Linked DNA regions of Candidatus Vesicomyosocius sp. SY067_SCS001. The protein of the gene in region 1 interacts with the protein of each later gene in a pairwise test. Links are inferred from orthologs where the notes say so. Each region holds a gene or a part of one and is shown on either strand. Other genes may lie near its edges. The genes, in order: ssb and priA.

The links.
Region 2: the proteins of ssb (region 1) and priA interact in binary tests that used the Escherichia coli proteins (3 or more experiments, as listed by UniProt). The link is inferred for Candidatus Vesicomyosocius sp. SY067_SCS001 from one-to-one orthologs.

The regions. Positions count from the first base shown.
Region 1 is NZ_CP054877.1:485,623-493,469, forward strand. The notes cover bases 4,652-7,515. They hold ssb (single-stranded DNA-binding protein), read right to left. Parts: upstream 6,401-7,515; coding sequence 5,903-6,400; downstream 4,652-5,902. Other genes in these bases: metH (methionine synthase), read right to left, coding at 4,652-5,236; HUW60_RS02350 (hypothetical protein), read left to right, coding at 5,427-5,822; HUW60_RS02360 (MFS transporter), read right to left, coding at 6,434-7,515. Outside these bases: ribBA (bifunctional 3,4-dihydroxy-2-butanone-4-phosphate synthase/GTP cyclohydrolase II), read left to right, coding at 1-403; ribH (6,7-dimethyl-8-ribityllumazine synthase), read left to right, coding at 415-918; transcription antitermination factor NusB, read left to right, coding at 921-1,346; more of metH, read right to left, coding at 1,583-4,651; more of HUW60_RS02360, read right to left, coding at 7,516-7,591; HUW60_RS02365 (outer membrane protein assembly factor BamD), read right to left, coding at 7,610-7,847. UniProt on the Escherichia coli protein: Plays an important role in DNA replication, recombination and repair. Binds to ssDNA and to an array of partner proteins to recruit them to their sites of action during DNA metabolism. Acts as a sliding platform that migrates on DNA via reptation.
Region 2 is NZ_CP054877.1:127,999-135,942, forward strand. The notes cover bases 4,812-7,772. They hold priA (replication restart helicase PriA), read right to left. Parts: upstream 7,314-7,772; coding sequence 5,310-7,313; downstream 4,812-5,309. Other genes in these bases: ybeY (rRNA maturation RNase YbeY), read left to right, coding at 7,359-7,772. In the rest of the region: HUW60_RS04945 (hypothetical protein), read right to left, coding at 220-711; HUW60_RS04950 (hypothetical protein), read right to left, coding at 678-1,277; proC (pyrroline-5-carboxylate reductase), read right to left, coding at 1,588-2,415; HUW60_RS00590 (phosphoglycolate phosphatase), read left to right, coding at 2,496-3,164; bioA (adenosylmethionine--8-amino-7-oxononanoate transaminase), read left to right, coding at 3,192-4,430; more of ybeY, read left to right, coding at 7,773-7,796; tRNA lysidine(34) synthetase TilS, read right to left, coding at 7,849-7,944.

The DNA.
Region 1 (7,847 bases):
ATTTTTTGATAGTATTCACAATGAAACTCATTTAGCCTTGATTAAAGGTGAAATTAATGGTAATACTGACACGTACGTACGTGTACATATGGAAGATACTTTTAAGGATGTATTAAGAGAAAAATCAAATAGTTTTAGCGTTGATGCTGTATTAAAGCATATTGCTAAGTCAGACAGTGGTGTTTTATTGTTACTTAGAATGCAAACTAACCAAAGTATTTTAGAAAATATTGACAACGTCAATGGTGATATTCATGATGATATTAAAACTTATGGTGTTGGTGCTCAGATTTTATCTGATCTTGGGGTTAAAAGAATGAAAATATTAGGTAATCCTAGAAAGCTTTATGGCTTAAAAGGCTTTGGTTTAGAAGTGACTGAATATATAGATACTAATAAGTAAGGGAAACAATAATGGAATTTAAATTTAATAAAGACGGTAGTAGAGATTTTCTTTCAAAGAAAAGAATTGCCATTATTGTGGGTTATTTTTACCAAGATATTTGTGATAATCTATTATTAGCTGCACAAGAAACTTTAATCAAATATGGTATTAATGATAATAATATCAATGTATTTTATGCTCCTGGCGCATTTGAAATTCCACTATTAGCTAAAAAATTAGCAAGTCAACAAATAAATGGTAAAAACTTATACAATGGTATTGTAGCTTTAGGTGCTGTGATTAATGGTGAAACTCCTCATTTTAAGTTTATTTGTAATGAATGCGCTCGAGGTGTATCAAATGTTTCTTATCAGTATGAAATTCCAACCACTTTTGGTGTTATTACTACAAATAACATGGAGCAAACTATTGCTAGAGCTGGTGGTTATAAGGGAAATAAAGGCGAAGAAGCAACTATGGCGATGATTATAATGCTTTATTTAATGCAACAAGCAGATACCCAATCTTTTTAACTATGCCCTTTAAAACTCCAAAGCAACGTACCCGCGAACGTGTGATACAAGCATTATATCAATATCTAGTGTCAGGTGGTGAAGTATTTCAAATTGAACAACAATTTCTAAACCAAAAACAAGGCAAAATTTCAAAAGTTTTCTTTTCAAATTTATTTATCAATATCCTTAAAAATAGATTTGTATTAGATGAGCTAATTACATCTAGCATTAGTCGGGGAACTGAAGAGCTAGGATCTGTTGAACATTCTATTTTATATCTAGGTACTTTTGAACTTAAATTTAACTCAGAAGTGCCTTATAAAGTCGTAATTAATGAATCACTTGTATTGGCAAAATTATATGGCGCAGAAGGTTCATATAAACTTATTAACGTTTCGTTAGATAAATTAGCACGAATGCTTAGAAAAATTGAATTAATCAACTAAAAATAAATCTAGATATATATTTTATAATCATAAGTTTTTGTTTTTTACTAACCAAAAGATTTATTGTATTTGACAAAATTGCTTGATTAAAATTTGCAAGTAATTTATATATTTACTTAAATAATTTAACTATTTTGGTGATTTTAATAATATCTAGAATAGCACGCTTTAACATGGGTTTGTTTAAGTAGTTAGAAACTTTAAACAATTAATGTTTAATTTTTTTGTAAGTATTCCTATTCTAAATTAGGTGATAGTAATTTTTCTGCTTGTTCTAACGAAATACTTTTACGTTTAGCGTAATTATTTAATTGTGATTGATTGATTTTTGCCACGCCAAAGTATCTAGCATCAGGGTTTGCAAAATACCAACCGCTAACGCTAGCAGTTGGTAGCATTGCATACGAGCTGGTTAATATCATGCCAGTGTTATTTTTAACGTCAAGTAGTGTCCAGAGTTTTTCTTTTTCGCTATGTTCAGGACAAGATGGATAGCCAGGAGCAGGGCGAATACCATCAAATTTTTCTTGGATAAGTTGATTGTTATCAAATCTCTCAAAACTATAACCCCAAAGATTGGTACGTAATTTAAAGTGCATAAGTTCGGTAAAAGCTTCTGCTAGACGGTCAGCTATGGCTTTAATCATGATTGAATTATAATCGTCGTGGTCAGCTTTAAATGTAGTAATTAATAATTCAATATTAATACCGGTAGTAACAGCGAAGGCACCCATATAATCATTGATGCCGCTATCTTTTGAAGCAATAAAATCACTTAAACAAAAGTTTGGAGTGTTGCCTTTTTTGTCTAATTGTTGACGTAGATGGTTAAGGGTTATTATAACTTCGTTATTTTTATCATACAACTCAATGTCTTCATTGATACTATTAGCTGGGAAAATGCCGATAACGGCATTAGCCGTAAGTAGTTTTTCATTAATTACTTTTTTAAATAAAACCTTAGCATCATTAAATAGTGTACTAGCAGATTCACCTACAATCTTATCCGTTAATATATTAGGAAATTTACCGGTTAATTCCCAAGTTTGGAAAAATGGTACCCAGTCAATAAATTTGAAAATTTCAGCTAAATCATAATCTTTAAAAACATGAATACCTAATTTTTTAGGTTTAATAATAGAGTTAAAAGAAATATTAGGTCTATTAGCTCTAGCTTTTTCTAGAGAAATAAGTCTACTTTTACCTTTATTGATACGACGCTTACGTATATTTTCATACTCGATCTTTGTATCATTTAAAAGTTTCTGCTTAAGGGTTTTTGAGAGTAGGGCAGTTGCTACGCCAACGGATTTAGAAGCGTCTTTTACATAAAAAACTCCATGGTTATATTCTGGCTCAATTTTTACGGCTGTATGTGCTTTAGAAGTGGTAGCACCACCAATCATTAAGGGCAAATTAAGACCTTGACGAGTCATTTCTCTAGCAACAAACACCATTTCATCTAGTGAAGGTGTGATTAGCCCTGATAAACCAATAATATCTACATTCTCTTTTCTAGCAGTTTCAAGTATGGTTTCGATAGGTACCATTACACCTAGATCAATAATTTTATAATTATTACAAGAAAGTACCACACTAACAATATTTTTACCAATATCGTGTACATCTCCTTTAACCGTTGCCATTAAAATTTTGGCTTGTGAGCTGGGGACACAATTTTCTTTTTCAGCTTCTAAGAATGGATCTAAGTAAGCTACTGATTTTTTCATAACTCGAGCTGATTTCACCACTTGAGGCAAGAACATTTTTCCATCACTAAATAAATCACCTACTACATTCATACCACTCATAAGTGGGCCTTCAATGACTAGAATAGGACGACCTAATTTATCAAATGCCTCTTGAGTATCTTTATTAATGTATGTAGTAATACCCTTGACTAAAGCATGTTCTAGGCGTTTTTCTACTGCCCATGTGCGCCATTTTAGATCTTGTTTATTATTTTTTTGCTCGAATGTGTTAGAAAATTTTGAGGCTATATCAACTAAACGTTCGCCTGCTTGTTTGTTGATATTTAATACAACATCTTCAACAGCTTTTTTAAGTTCTGGGTGAATATCATTATAAACCATTAATTGCCCTGCATTAACGATACCCATAGTCATGCCTGCTTTTACAGTATGATATAAAAAGACTGAATGAATCGCTTCACGTACGGTATTGTTACCTCTAAATGAAAATGATACATTGGATACTCCTCCAGATATTTTAGCGTAAGGTAGATTTTTTTTAATGGCGCGCGTGGCTTCAATAAAATCTATCCCATAATTATTGTGTTCTTCAATACCTGTTGCTATCGCAAAAATATTAGGGTCAAAAATAATATCTTCTGGTGGAAAATTAACATTATTAACTAAAATATGATAGGCTTTTGTACAGATTTCAATTTTTCGAGATTGTGTGTCTGCTTGACCAGATTCATCAAATGCCATAACGATAATTGCTGCACCATAGCGTTTGCATAGACGGGCATATTGTATAAACTTAGCCTTACCTTCTTTGAGTGAAATAGAGTTGACAATAGATTTCCCTTGCGTGCATTTAAGTCCAGCTTCGATAATCTCCCATTTAGAAGAGTCTACTATTAATGGAACTTTAGCAATATCAGGTTCTGAGGCGATTAGATTCATAAAGCGGATCATAGCAGTTTTACCATCAAGCATACCTTCGTCCATATTGATATCAATCATTTGTGCGCCTTCCTCTACTTGTGTGCGGCAAATATCCAGCGCCTTTTCATATTCTTGGTTAAGAATAAGACGTTTAAATTTAGCTGAACCTGTAATATTAGCGCGCTCACCAATATTTACAAAAAGTGAATCGTTACCAATATTAAAAGCTTCAAGCGCTGATAAGCGACATTCTAGTTTAATAGTAGGAATCTTTCTAGGAGGTATCCTACTAATTGAGTCAGCAATTGCTTTAATATGATCAGGAGTTGATCCGCAACAACCCCCTAATATATTTACCAAACCTGATCTTGCCCATTCACTAACTTGTTCACTCATGGTTATAGCATTTAAATCATATTCTCCAAATTCATTGGGTAGTCCAGCGTTTGGATGAGCTGATACATAGGTATCAGCTACGCGTGACATTTCAGCTATGTATTGGCGTAATAAATCAGGTCCTAGTGCACAATTAAGCCCAATAGAGATTGGTTTAGCGTGGCGCAATGAGTTATAAAAAGCCTCAGTCATTTGTCCAGATAGAGTACGACCAGAAGCATCAGTAATGGTACCAGAAATCATAATGGGTAACTCAATCCCGTCGTCTTCAAAAACCTGTTTAATCGCAAAGATAGCAGCTTTGGCATTGAGTGTATCAAAAATGGTTTCAATTAAAATAATATCTACCCCACCTTTAATCAAGCCACGGGCGGATTCTATATAAACATCAACTAACTCGTCAAAGGTAATATTTCTAAATCCAGGATCATTTACATCTGGTGATAGAGAGCAAGTGCGTGAAGTTGGACCAATAACACCAGCAACAAATCTTGGTTTTTTAGCACTTGAAAATTCATCTGTTGCTTGACGTGCAATTTTAGCACTTTCAAGGTTAATTTCATAGGCCAATTCTTCCATTTTATAATCAGACATAGAAGTTCGAGTAGCATTAAAAGTATTAGTTTCAATAATATCAGCCCCGACTCTTAAATAATCTTTATGAATATTCTTGATAATCTGAGGCTGAGTAAGTGAGAGTAAATCATTATTACCTTGAACTAATATATGCCAATTTTTAAAACGATCGCCACGATACTCTTTCTCGGTTAATTTGTGTTGTTGAATCATGGTTCCCATAGCACCATCAAGTACTAAAATTCTTTTATCTAAAAGGGATTTTAATATCTGTTTTATATTCATATTTAGCATTATACAAGTATATAACAAGTTCTAATTTACAATAAATGGAAAGGTTATAGTGAATAAAATATTATAATTATCTTGAATTTTTATTCATGTAATCAATATTTTTTAAGTGTTAGTTTTATTTAGGTGTTAATATATTATTATGTTATAATATACTTTAATTTTATTAAATGGAGATGTAACAATGAAAAGTTTTTTTACAATAGTATTATTGACATTTACTATAAGTGTGAATGCATTTTGGAGTGGTAATAACTCTCCTTGGGGAAATGGGTATAACCACCATAATAGTTATGGTTACCAAGAAGATAACGGTATATTTGGCTATAACCCGTATGATTTTTGGGATCCTCGTTGGTATGCAGAAGAAATGGGTAATATGTTTGATGAATTCGATGATAATGGTTGGAACAACAACTATAATGGCTATGGACGTAATGGCTATGGACGTAATGGCTATGGACGTAATGGCTATGGACGTAATGGCTATGGTTTTGCTCCAAATGGTTATGTAAATACCCCATGGGGGCCTGGTGTTGCACCTAAAGTTACTAAACCAGTAGTACCAACAGTTAAGTAATATCAAATTATGATTAATAAAAAACCAGCACTAGTGCTGGTTTTTTATTGCTTTATTGTCGAGCCTTATATCCCCTTTTCCTAAAAAGGAATGTCATCATCAAATTCAGAATTTTCAACAGGTGTGATAGGGTCTGATATTGGCAGTACTGTCTTTTGTTGTGATGCAAATGTAGAAGAAGGGGATGATTGTTGAGGTTGGAGCGTATTATTCATATCATCAGTATTATCGTGGCGACTATCTAACATTTGTAATGTGCCATTAAAGCCAGATACAACTATTTCAGTTATATAACGATCAGCACCAGTTTTGTCTTGCCATTTTCGAGTTTTTAATTTACCTTCAATGTAAATTTTAGAACCTTTGTGTAGATATTGACTAGCAATATCAGCTAATTTTCCAAATAAATTAACTCTATGCCACTCAGTGCTATCAACTTTTTGCCCTGTATTCTTGTCTATCCATCTTTCATTAGTTGCAACGGATAAATTAGCTATTGATCTACCATCAGAGGTATATTTTAATTCTATATCTTGACCTACATTACCTATTAAAATTACTTTGTTGATTCCTAACATTTTTTTTGCTCCAATTAATTTTTTGCTGTTTGTTTAACGGGGTGTTTTTTGCTTTGTTGTAAGGATGATTATCCACCAAATAATTGCAATAAATGTAGTAAATAAGAATACACTATTTAGATTAAATATGTTGTAAATACGTCCACCAGAAATCCCGCCAACGAATACACCTAAGAATTGTGATGTAGAATACAATCCCATAGCCAATCCACGTTTATCAGCGCTTGCACCTGAGGCTATGAGTGAAGGTAAAATAGCTTCTAATGCATTAAAAGCAATAAAAAATAAAGTTAGGAAGATCAAAAATGAAGTGTATGTAAGTTGTGTTTGATAAAACAAAATTTGGCTAATAATCAATAATGTAATAGCGCTTAAGAACACAGGCTTAATTTTTTTATGTTTGGAAGCTAAGATTACCATTGGTAACATACCAATAAAAGATAACATGATAATAGGTAGATATATTTGCCAACTATCTTTAATGTCAATAATATTATTTTCTTCTAAAACAATTGGCATGGCGATAAAAGCACAAGTTAAAATTAAATGTAGTGCAAAAATACTAAAATCTAGTCGTAGTAAATCAATATTTAGTACTTTTTTAATGTTTACAATTGATAAAGTATATTGTTCTTTAGGTTTAATGTCTGGCATGGTACTAACAATAATCAAAGCAATAATAGAAAGCAAAGCAATAATCCAAAATAAGCCAGAGATACCTAATTTAGCACTAATAATAGGGCCTAGTAATAAGGCTAGCATAAAGGCTATGCCTATTTGTACACCCACAAAAGCATTGGCTTTAGAACGTTGATTATCGCTAATAAAATCTGCTAAAAATGCCATCAGTACTGCTGAAATAGCACCTGAACCCTGCAAGGCTCTACCAATAACAATTCCTATGATATCTGTTGAATTAGCAACCACAATACTACCAATAAAAAAGATAATAAGACCAATATTTATCATGGATTTTCTACCATACTTGTCTGACAAATAACCAAATGGAATTTGTAATAATGCTTGAGTTAAGCCATAAATACCAATAGCTAAACCTATTAAGTAAGGTGTAGTATTGGTGTATTTACTGGCATAGACTGAAAATATAGGAAAAATCATAAACAAGCCTAACATACGTGTGGCCATGATTAAAGAAATTTTAAACGTGAAAACTCTTTCTTGTTTATTCATCGGAGTAGGTTAATAACCTTAGTTCTTCAAAGAATAATAGGGTGTATACCAAGGGTAATTTTTTTCTAGTACTCGACGTGTATCTTTTGCTAGTGTACCTGCGTTAATAGCATCATAATTGATTGCCATTAAATGTAGTGCTGCAGGAACTGAGGGCGTATTTTGATATTTCTCAACAATAAACTTAGTCCGGTTAATAGCAGCAATATTGGCCCCTTTCTTGGTGTAATAAATAGCTATGAACAACTCATGTCTT
Region 2 (7,944 bases), 360 kb from region 1 along the record:
TTTAGAGACGATTGTGCGAGTAAAAAACTATTGTGAGGTTGAAATACATAGATGTACTCACAATAATTCAGAGTTTCAGTTAAATATTACTTTGGTTCAAGGTATTACCAACAATAAATAGTAAATGTAAATTAACAAGGAGCTCAAAGTTTGTTATTAGGCCAGAGAATATTAATAGCTGAAACCGCTTCGTTAGCAACTATTGCTAATATGTAGTTATTATGTGGTGGTTAATACATTTAATGCTTTTTGAATAGGTTTTAATACATTTATAAGTTTTTTACGAATAGCAGAACCTGTTAAATGGTTTGCTGAAATAGTGCTAATGACTAAACGTTCACTTACACCTGCTAATAGCATTCTAGCAAAGAGCTTTTCTCTTTCATCTTTAATATCATAAACTACAACATTAGCTTGGTTAGTAATATCTACAATAGATTCTTTGAGAGTTATTGAGGGATGATATAGATATTGTCCGAGTACATCTAGTGTACGATATAAAATAGTTTCTTGATTGATTTTTTTTAAAATATTAATTGTTGTTTTTAACAGTAATTGTGTTTGTTTATCTGAAATAATTTGTAAGTCTTTATGTCTGAAGTTAAATGATATTATGCTAATATCAGTATGAATCTCAAAGTAAATATCTTTGAGATTCATACGTTCAATAAAACCAACTAAAAATGCTGTTTTTTTTGACCTTGTTTCCACAATTTAGCTTTTTCTTTTTTGTTGATCAGGTCTTTTTGTAATATCAAATTAGTGGTATCGATTAGTTGTTCTATATTATGTATAAAGGGTAATAATTCTAGTAAATATTTGGCGATATTTTTACCAATATAGGTGTTAATAATAAAATCTTTAGTGAGTAACAAACGTCCGATTTCAGCTTGATTAGCAGTATTAGTAGCGCACCACCAAGTTAGTTTGAGCAAATTTTTATCAAATTTGATTTCATTTGATACTGCTATAACAGCTTCAACTTCGCCCAGTTTGAGTAGTAATGAAAGGTTTGATGATGTTACTTGTCCTATTTTTGACCAGTGCTTTAAATATGATAGATATTTTCCATTCATTGTTCCCATAACTTGATTGATAAGAAGTTTTTTAACTTCTTTGATATATATGTCACTATTACTTGTTTTGCTTAAATCAATAATTTGTTCTCTAAATTGTGTGTTAAGTCCAATAACTAGTAGTTTATAAGTATCAATACGAATCGCGATCGAAGTCTTAATAAGAACATTTAGTTTAAGAATGTCTTCAGTGTTTAGCATTTAGAAGTCTATTGTTTTTTTGATATAACAGAATTTATTAAAAATAACTAGCTTTTGTTTGTTAATGTTGATTATTATTAAAAATCTAGATTGATATGTATGCGTCTGATGGTAGTTATTTATTATTTTAATTATGTTTTTGATATAATTCTATCTTAGAATAGTATTGTTTTTATACCTATTTTTAATAGAATAAGTTTAATATGTAAATTCAATATGTGTCTCAAAAAGTAATAATTAAATTTAGTAAGTGTAATAGTATTTTTTAATAAAAAAATTGTTTAAGTATTGAAATTTGCTGCTTAATGACTTATTCATAATTGCTTAATTCTATACCTATCTTATTTGCTCTATCAGAAGCAGCACGTATTGCATGAGTAATAATAACTTCAAAGTTTTGGTTTTGTAAAGACTCAATTGCTGCTTCAGTTGTTCCATTTTTTGAGGTGACTTTATTGCGAAGTTGTCGTGGTGAATCTTTAGAATGACTTGCCATCATACTTGCACCTAGTGCAGTTTGAATGCTTAACTTTTGTGCTACTACCTCATCTAGACCTAATGTTATACCGGCTTTAGTCATCGACTCAAGCATTAAGAAAAAATACGCAGGACCGCTACCAGAAACTGCCGTGATTGTATTCAATAAATCCTCATCATTTACCCATAAGCATTCACCTACAGAACTTAGTATATTTTCTGCTAGAAATTTTTGTTTGTTTGATACTTGTTTGTTAGCAAATAAACCTGTTATTCCTTGGTTGATCAATGCAGGTGTATTAGGCATAGTACGTACAATAGCTTGGTTACCGCCTAGCCAGCGTTCAATATCATGTGATCTTACTCCAGCAGCAATGGATATAATGAGTGTATTGTTTGTAAGTTTGTTTTTTAAATTTTTACAGACCGAGGATAATACTTGCGGTTTAACAGCAAAAATAATAGTGCTACATTGATTTGCAAGTTTGGTATTATCCGTGAAAACTTCAATATTAAATTCGGTTTTTCGAATGAGTAGTAATGCTTCGTTAGTATCACTGATTTTGATTTGGTTATGGTTAATGTTATTGCTAATAAGCCCAGAAATAATAGCATGGGTCATATTACCAGCGCCGATAAAACCGATAAGTGAATTTTGCATGTTGAATAAGTATTATAAAGTATTAATATACTGTGTATTTTACTAAAATAGTGTTTATTATAGAAAATAAAAGGACCTTGATGAAAAAATTTAATCCAAAATTAATTATTATTGATATAGATGGGACTTTGGTGGATAGTGTTCCAGATTTAGCCTATTGTATTGATGAATTAATGAAATCAATGAATAGGACGCCATGGGGCGAGGTAAAAGTTCGTGACTGGGTCGGTAATGGTGTATTAAAGTTAGTAGAAAGGTCATTGACTGGTAAGCTTGAGGCGAGTGTTAATAAACAAGATTTTGATAAAGCTTATTCAATTTTTTTGGAGTTGTATAGCATTAATACTTCCGTGCGTTCATGTTTATACGATGGTGTAAAAGAAGGTTTGGATTACCTAAAACGACAAGGTTATTTGTTAGGATGTGTGACTAATAAAGACGAGCAATTTACCTTGCCAATTCTAAAAGATTTGGATATTTTTAATTATTTTGGATTGGTAGTATCTGGTGATACTTTAGTAAAGAAAAAACCAGATCCATTGCCATTATTACACAGCGCTGAATTTTTCAATATCCCTCCACAAAATTGCTTAATGCTTGGTGATTCAATTAGTGATGTAATTGCTTCACGTGTTGCTGGTTTTGAGATTATTTGCATGTCGTATGGATATAATCATGGCAAGGATATCCAAGATGCTAATCCAGATTTAGTTATTGATTCAATGATTGAACTTAAAGATTATTTATAATAGCTAGTATCAGTAAAATGTATTCATATGGATACATTTGATAATCAACATATTTGGCATCCATATGCCAAAATTCCAAACGAAGTTCCTACTTATTTGGTTAAATCAGCTGAGGGTGTTTATTTAATTCTGGAAGGCGGTAACCGTGTTATCGATGGTATGAGTTCATGGTGGTCAGCAATTCATGGTTACAATCATCCAGTACTTAATAAAGCAATTGAAACTCAACTAAGGAAAATGTCCCATATTATGTTTGGTGGGTTAACACACCAACCTGCAATTGACCTTACTAAAACATTATTGAGCGTTACACCTGATAATTTAACCAAGGTATTTTTCACTGATTCCGGCTCACTGTCAGTAGAAGTTGCGCTTAAAATGGCCCTACAATATTGGAATAATAAACACCAAGCTAATAAGCAAAAATTTATTACTATCCGGGGTGGATATCATGGTGATACATTTGGGGCCATGAGCGTGTGTGATCCAGATAATGGCATGCATCATTTATTTTCAGGTGTATTGCCACAACACTTTTTTGTTAAAAGTCCATCCATTGTGCCTATGAATGAGGCTCTGGAAGATTTAAGAGTGACATTAAAACAAAATTCTAATAAAATTGCCGCTATGATTTTAGAACCTGTTATACAAAATGCAGGAGGTATTAGGATATACAATCCTCAATATTTACTTAAAGCTAAAAAGCTTTGCAAACAAAATAATATTTTATTCGTTTTAGATGAAATTGCAACCGGTTTTGGCCGTACTGGAGAATTATTTGCACTAGAATACGCTAATGTCGAACCTGATATTTTATGTTTAGGTAAAGCATTAACAGGTGGTTATATAACTTTAGCAGCTACATTAACAACCGATGATGTTTCAAATGTAGTAGGTACACTTATGCATGGCCCTACTTTTATGGCCAATCCATTAGCTTGCGCTGTCGCCAATGCTAGTGTTGAATTGTTACTTAGTTCTCCTTGGAAAAATAGTATTGCCAATATCGGAAAGATATTGAGTACAGAGTTATTACCTCTTAAAAATCATGATAAAGTTAAAGATGTACGAATCTTAGGCGCTATTGGTGTAATAGAGGTTATTCATGAAATTGACATACAAATAGTTCAAAAGTATTTGATTGATTTGGGTGTTTGGCTAAGACCTTATGGAAAATTACTTTACACCATGCCGCCATTTATAATTACTGATGATGAACTTTTAATAATTACTAGTGCTATTAAAGTTATAGTTAATAGACTGTAATTTTAATACAATAGACAGTCAGATGGAATAGTCTATTACTGTCTATTATATAATTCTAATTTAGAAACAGTTTTATAAGTGATTCCCAATAAAAAGATCAATTTTATACCTCGATTTACTTAGTAACTTGTAGAAATTATCGAAAAGACGTTTAGGTGTAAGTTTTTTAGATTTTGTATAATGTAGTATTTGTATCTTTGTTATACTTTTCAAGTAACGGTAAAGATATGGCGAGTAGTATATAGCTAAGAGTAATAATTTTTACTTACTAGTTTATCTATTCTGAGTTTTTGTCTTGTATTTTGTAATTTAGTAGATTTACTTTATTATGCATTAATAAATATGCGTATGACATAATTTTTATAGTTTCATATCCTGGCTTTTGTTTTCTTTTTTAAATTTTTATTTGTTTTCTTTTTTAAATTTTTACATGCTTCTCATTTTTATTTTTAATAAATTCGCTTTTAAATATTAAATTATATCAAAGATATACCTGTTTTAGTATATTTAGAAGGCATACTTATCTAATGAATATATAAGGATGATTGTTAGATGCTATGTTGATATATTTAATTATTATGATAACATTGATAGAAAATTAAATATCATCTATAAAGTTATACCAATATGATTGGTGTTTCTAACAAACCTGTTAAAGACTAGTATCTATAAGATTTCCTAATTTGTAGAAAGTTAGATAATAATGTCTAATAAATATTAGATTAGTCTAAAAATCTTTTTTAATTATATTAAATTATGTATAGTAAGAAATATATAGATTGTAACAACTCACTTTTTATTTTACTTAAGAGTTATAAATTTACACAAGTAAAATACTTTTGAAGTTGATAACTTAATGAGTAATAACTTTATTTGTTGTTATTCAATTGGATCAATATCTAAATACCAACGTACTTTGTTTTTTAGTTTGAGTGTATTGATGTGTTGACTAAAAGTGGATAAGATTTGGTGGAGTGTTACTCGATTATTAGATTGTAGGTATAGGTTAAAGTAGTAGTAGTCTGATTTTTTTTCAATAGTATTAGCAATTGGTCCCCAAATTTCTACTGAATTCATTTGTATGCTTTTTAACAAAATAGCTGCTTCATGTAAGAAATTTTCAGCGTTTTGTTTGTTTTTTGCATTTGCACATAATAATGCTTGGTGTGAAAAAGGTGGCATCATTGCACTTAAACGCTGTTTTAGAAGTTGACTAGCAAATTGTGTATAGCGAGAAGACAAAACAAAATTAAAAATTGGATGATCGGGATAGCGAGTTTGTATAACAACTTCACCTCTTTCTTTGTGTCTACCAGCACGACCAGATACTTGAATAAGGAGTTGGGCTAAATATTCAGTTGCTCGAAAATTTGTTGATAAGAACCCAGTATCAACATCTAGAATACCAACCATTGCAAGGTTGGAAAAATTGTGTCCTTTGGTTAACATTTGTGTACCAATAATAATACAAGATTTGCCAGTGTTGATTTGTTCTAAGTGTTTTGCAAAGGATTTCTTGCGTCGTGTGGTGTCACGATCAATGCGGATAATAGGAGTATCTACAAAGTATGAAGATAGGGTTTCTTCTAATTTTTCTGTGCCATATCCTAATATTTTAAGGCTTTGTTCAGTACAGTTTGGGCAGACATGTTCTGGTATTTTTTCGTCGCCACAATGATGACATTTAAGACGATTGATATAGCGATGATAAACCATTGTTAAATCACAATGGTTACATTGTGCTTTCCAGTTACATTGTGTACAGTAATAGATAGGTGCATAACCTCGGCGGTTAACAAACAACATAACTTGTTTGTTAATGGATAAATATTGCTTGATTTTTTCAATTAGCATTTTAGACAATACACCGTTAGTATTACTGCGCATATCAATCAGACTTACCTTGGGTAAAGTTGCACCACCTGCACGTTTAGTTAGTGTGATGCGTGTGATTTTCTTATCCATCGCATTTTTTAATAATTCTAATGAAGGCGTTGCTGTACCTAAGACCAATGGTATATTAGATTGTTGAGCTCTGATAAAACCTAAATTTCTAGCAGAATATCGAAAACTTGACTGCTGCTTAAACGAGTTATCATGTTCCTCATCAATAATAATTAAACCAAAATTTGATATAGGTGTGAAAATAGCACTTCTTGTACCAAGTATCACGTTAGCATCACCGTTTTTAGCCATAAGATAAGCGTCTAGTTTTTGAGTCTCATTAAGTTGCGAATGGATTGCTATTACGCGTGTTTTTAGGCGTGTTTTAAAATGTGTAATCATTTGTGGCGTTAGACCAATTTCCGGAACCAATACCAATACTTGTTTCTTTTGGTTAATCATTGATTGGATAATGTGTAAATATACTTCAGTTTTACCACTACCAGTCACACCATGGAGTAAAAAAGCGTGATATTGATTGGTTGATTTCAAAATTTGTTCGATAGCAATATTTTGTTCATCTGTTGGTTGAAAGTCTGGCTGTTGTAGTTTATTTGGTAAATCTATGATTTTTTTAATTTTTGCTTCTTTACCTAAAAGTAATTTCTTAGGTAATGTAGATGAAATAACTTTGCTAATTGGATAATGGTAATAATTAGCTGACCATAACAAAAGATCTAAAATTGATTTGTCTAAAATTGGTATTTTATCTAGTACTTCTTCAACAGATTTAAGTTTATACCCTAGTGTATCTTCTCTTTTTTTTTGGAAATTTGTTTCGTTATATCTACTTTTATCTTTAATATCTAATACAATGCCAATTACTTTTTTTCGTGCAAGTGGTACTTTAACACGTACACCAACAGACACCTCGTTATCACATAGATAGTTAAAGGTTTTACTCAATGATAGTATAGCAACTTCAATAATTAATGACAAAGTAATAGAGCTTTGATAAAATAATAATTTTATCTAATATTAAGTATGGTGATTATACAAAATAGTATTCACGATTTATCTGTTAATGAAGATGATTTAAGTTGTATTTTACAAAGAGTGGTTAAAGAATTGGGAAATGGTGAAAGTGAGTTATTAGTTCGATTGGTTGATAAGGCGGAAATTCAAAATCTTAATAAGGTTTATCGATACAAGGATAAATCTACTAATGTATTATCATTTCCAAGTGATTTGCCGATTGAAATTGATGAAAATATTTTAGGAGATGTTGTGATATGTACAGAAGTAGTTTTAAAAGAGTCTATTGAACAGCATAAATCTTTTAATAATCACTTCATGCATATGGCAGTTCATGGTACGTTGCATTTATTTGGTTATGATCATATTGATACTAAAGATGCACAAAAAATGGCAAACTTAGAAAGAAAAATTCTAGCAAAAATTGGGATTAATAATCCTTACTAAATTAGTAAAAATGCTACTATTTATTTAAAACTGGCAATTTTTATTCTTTATATTAAGCGCTATAGGCCTTACCAATACGTTCAATGGCATATAATGTATTACTAATGTAATACATTTTTAACTGGTTTCGTTCCCAAGGTGGAATACA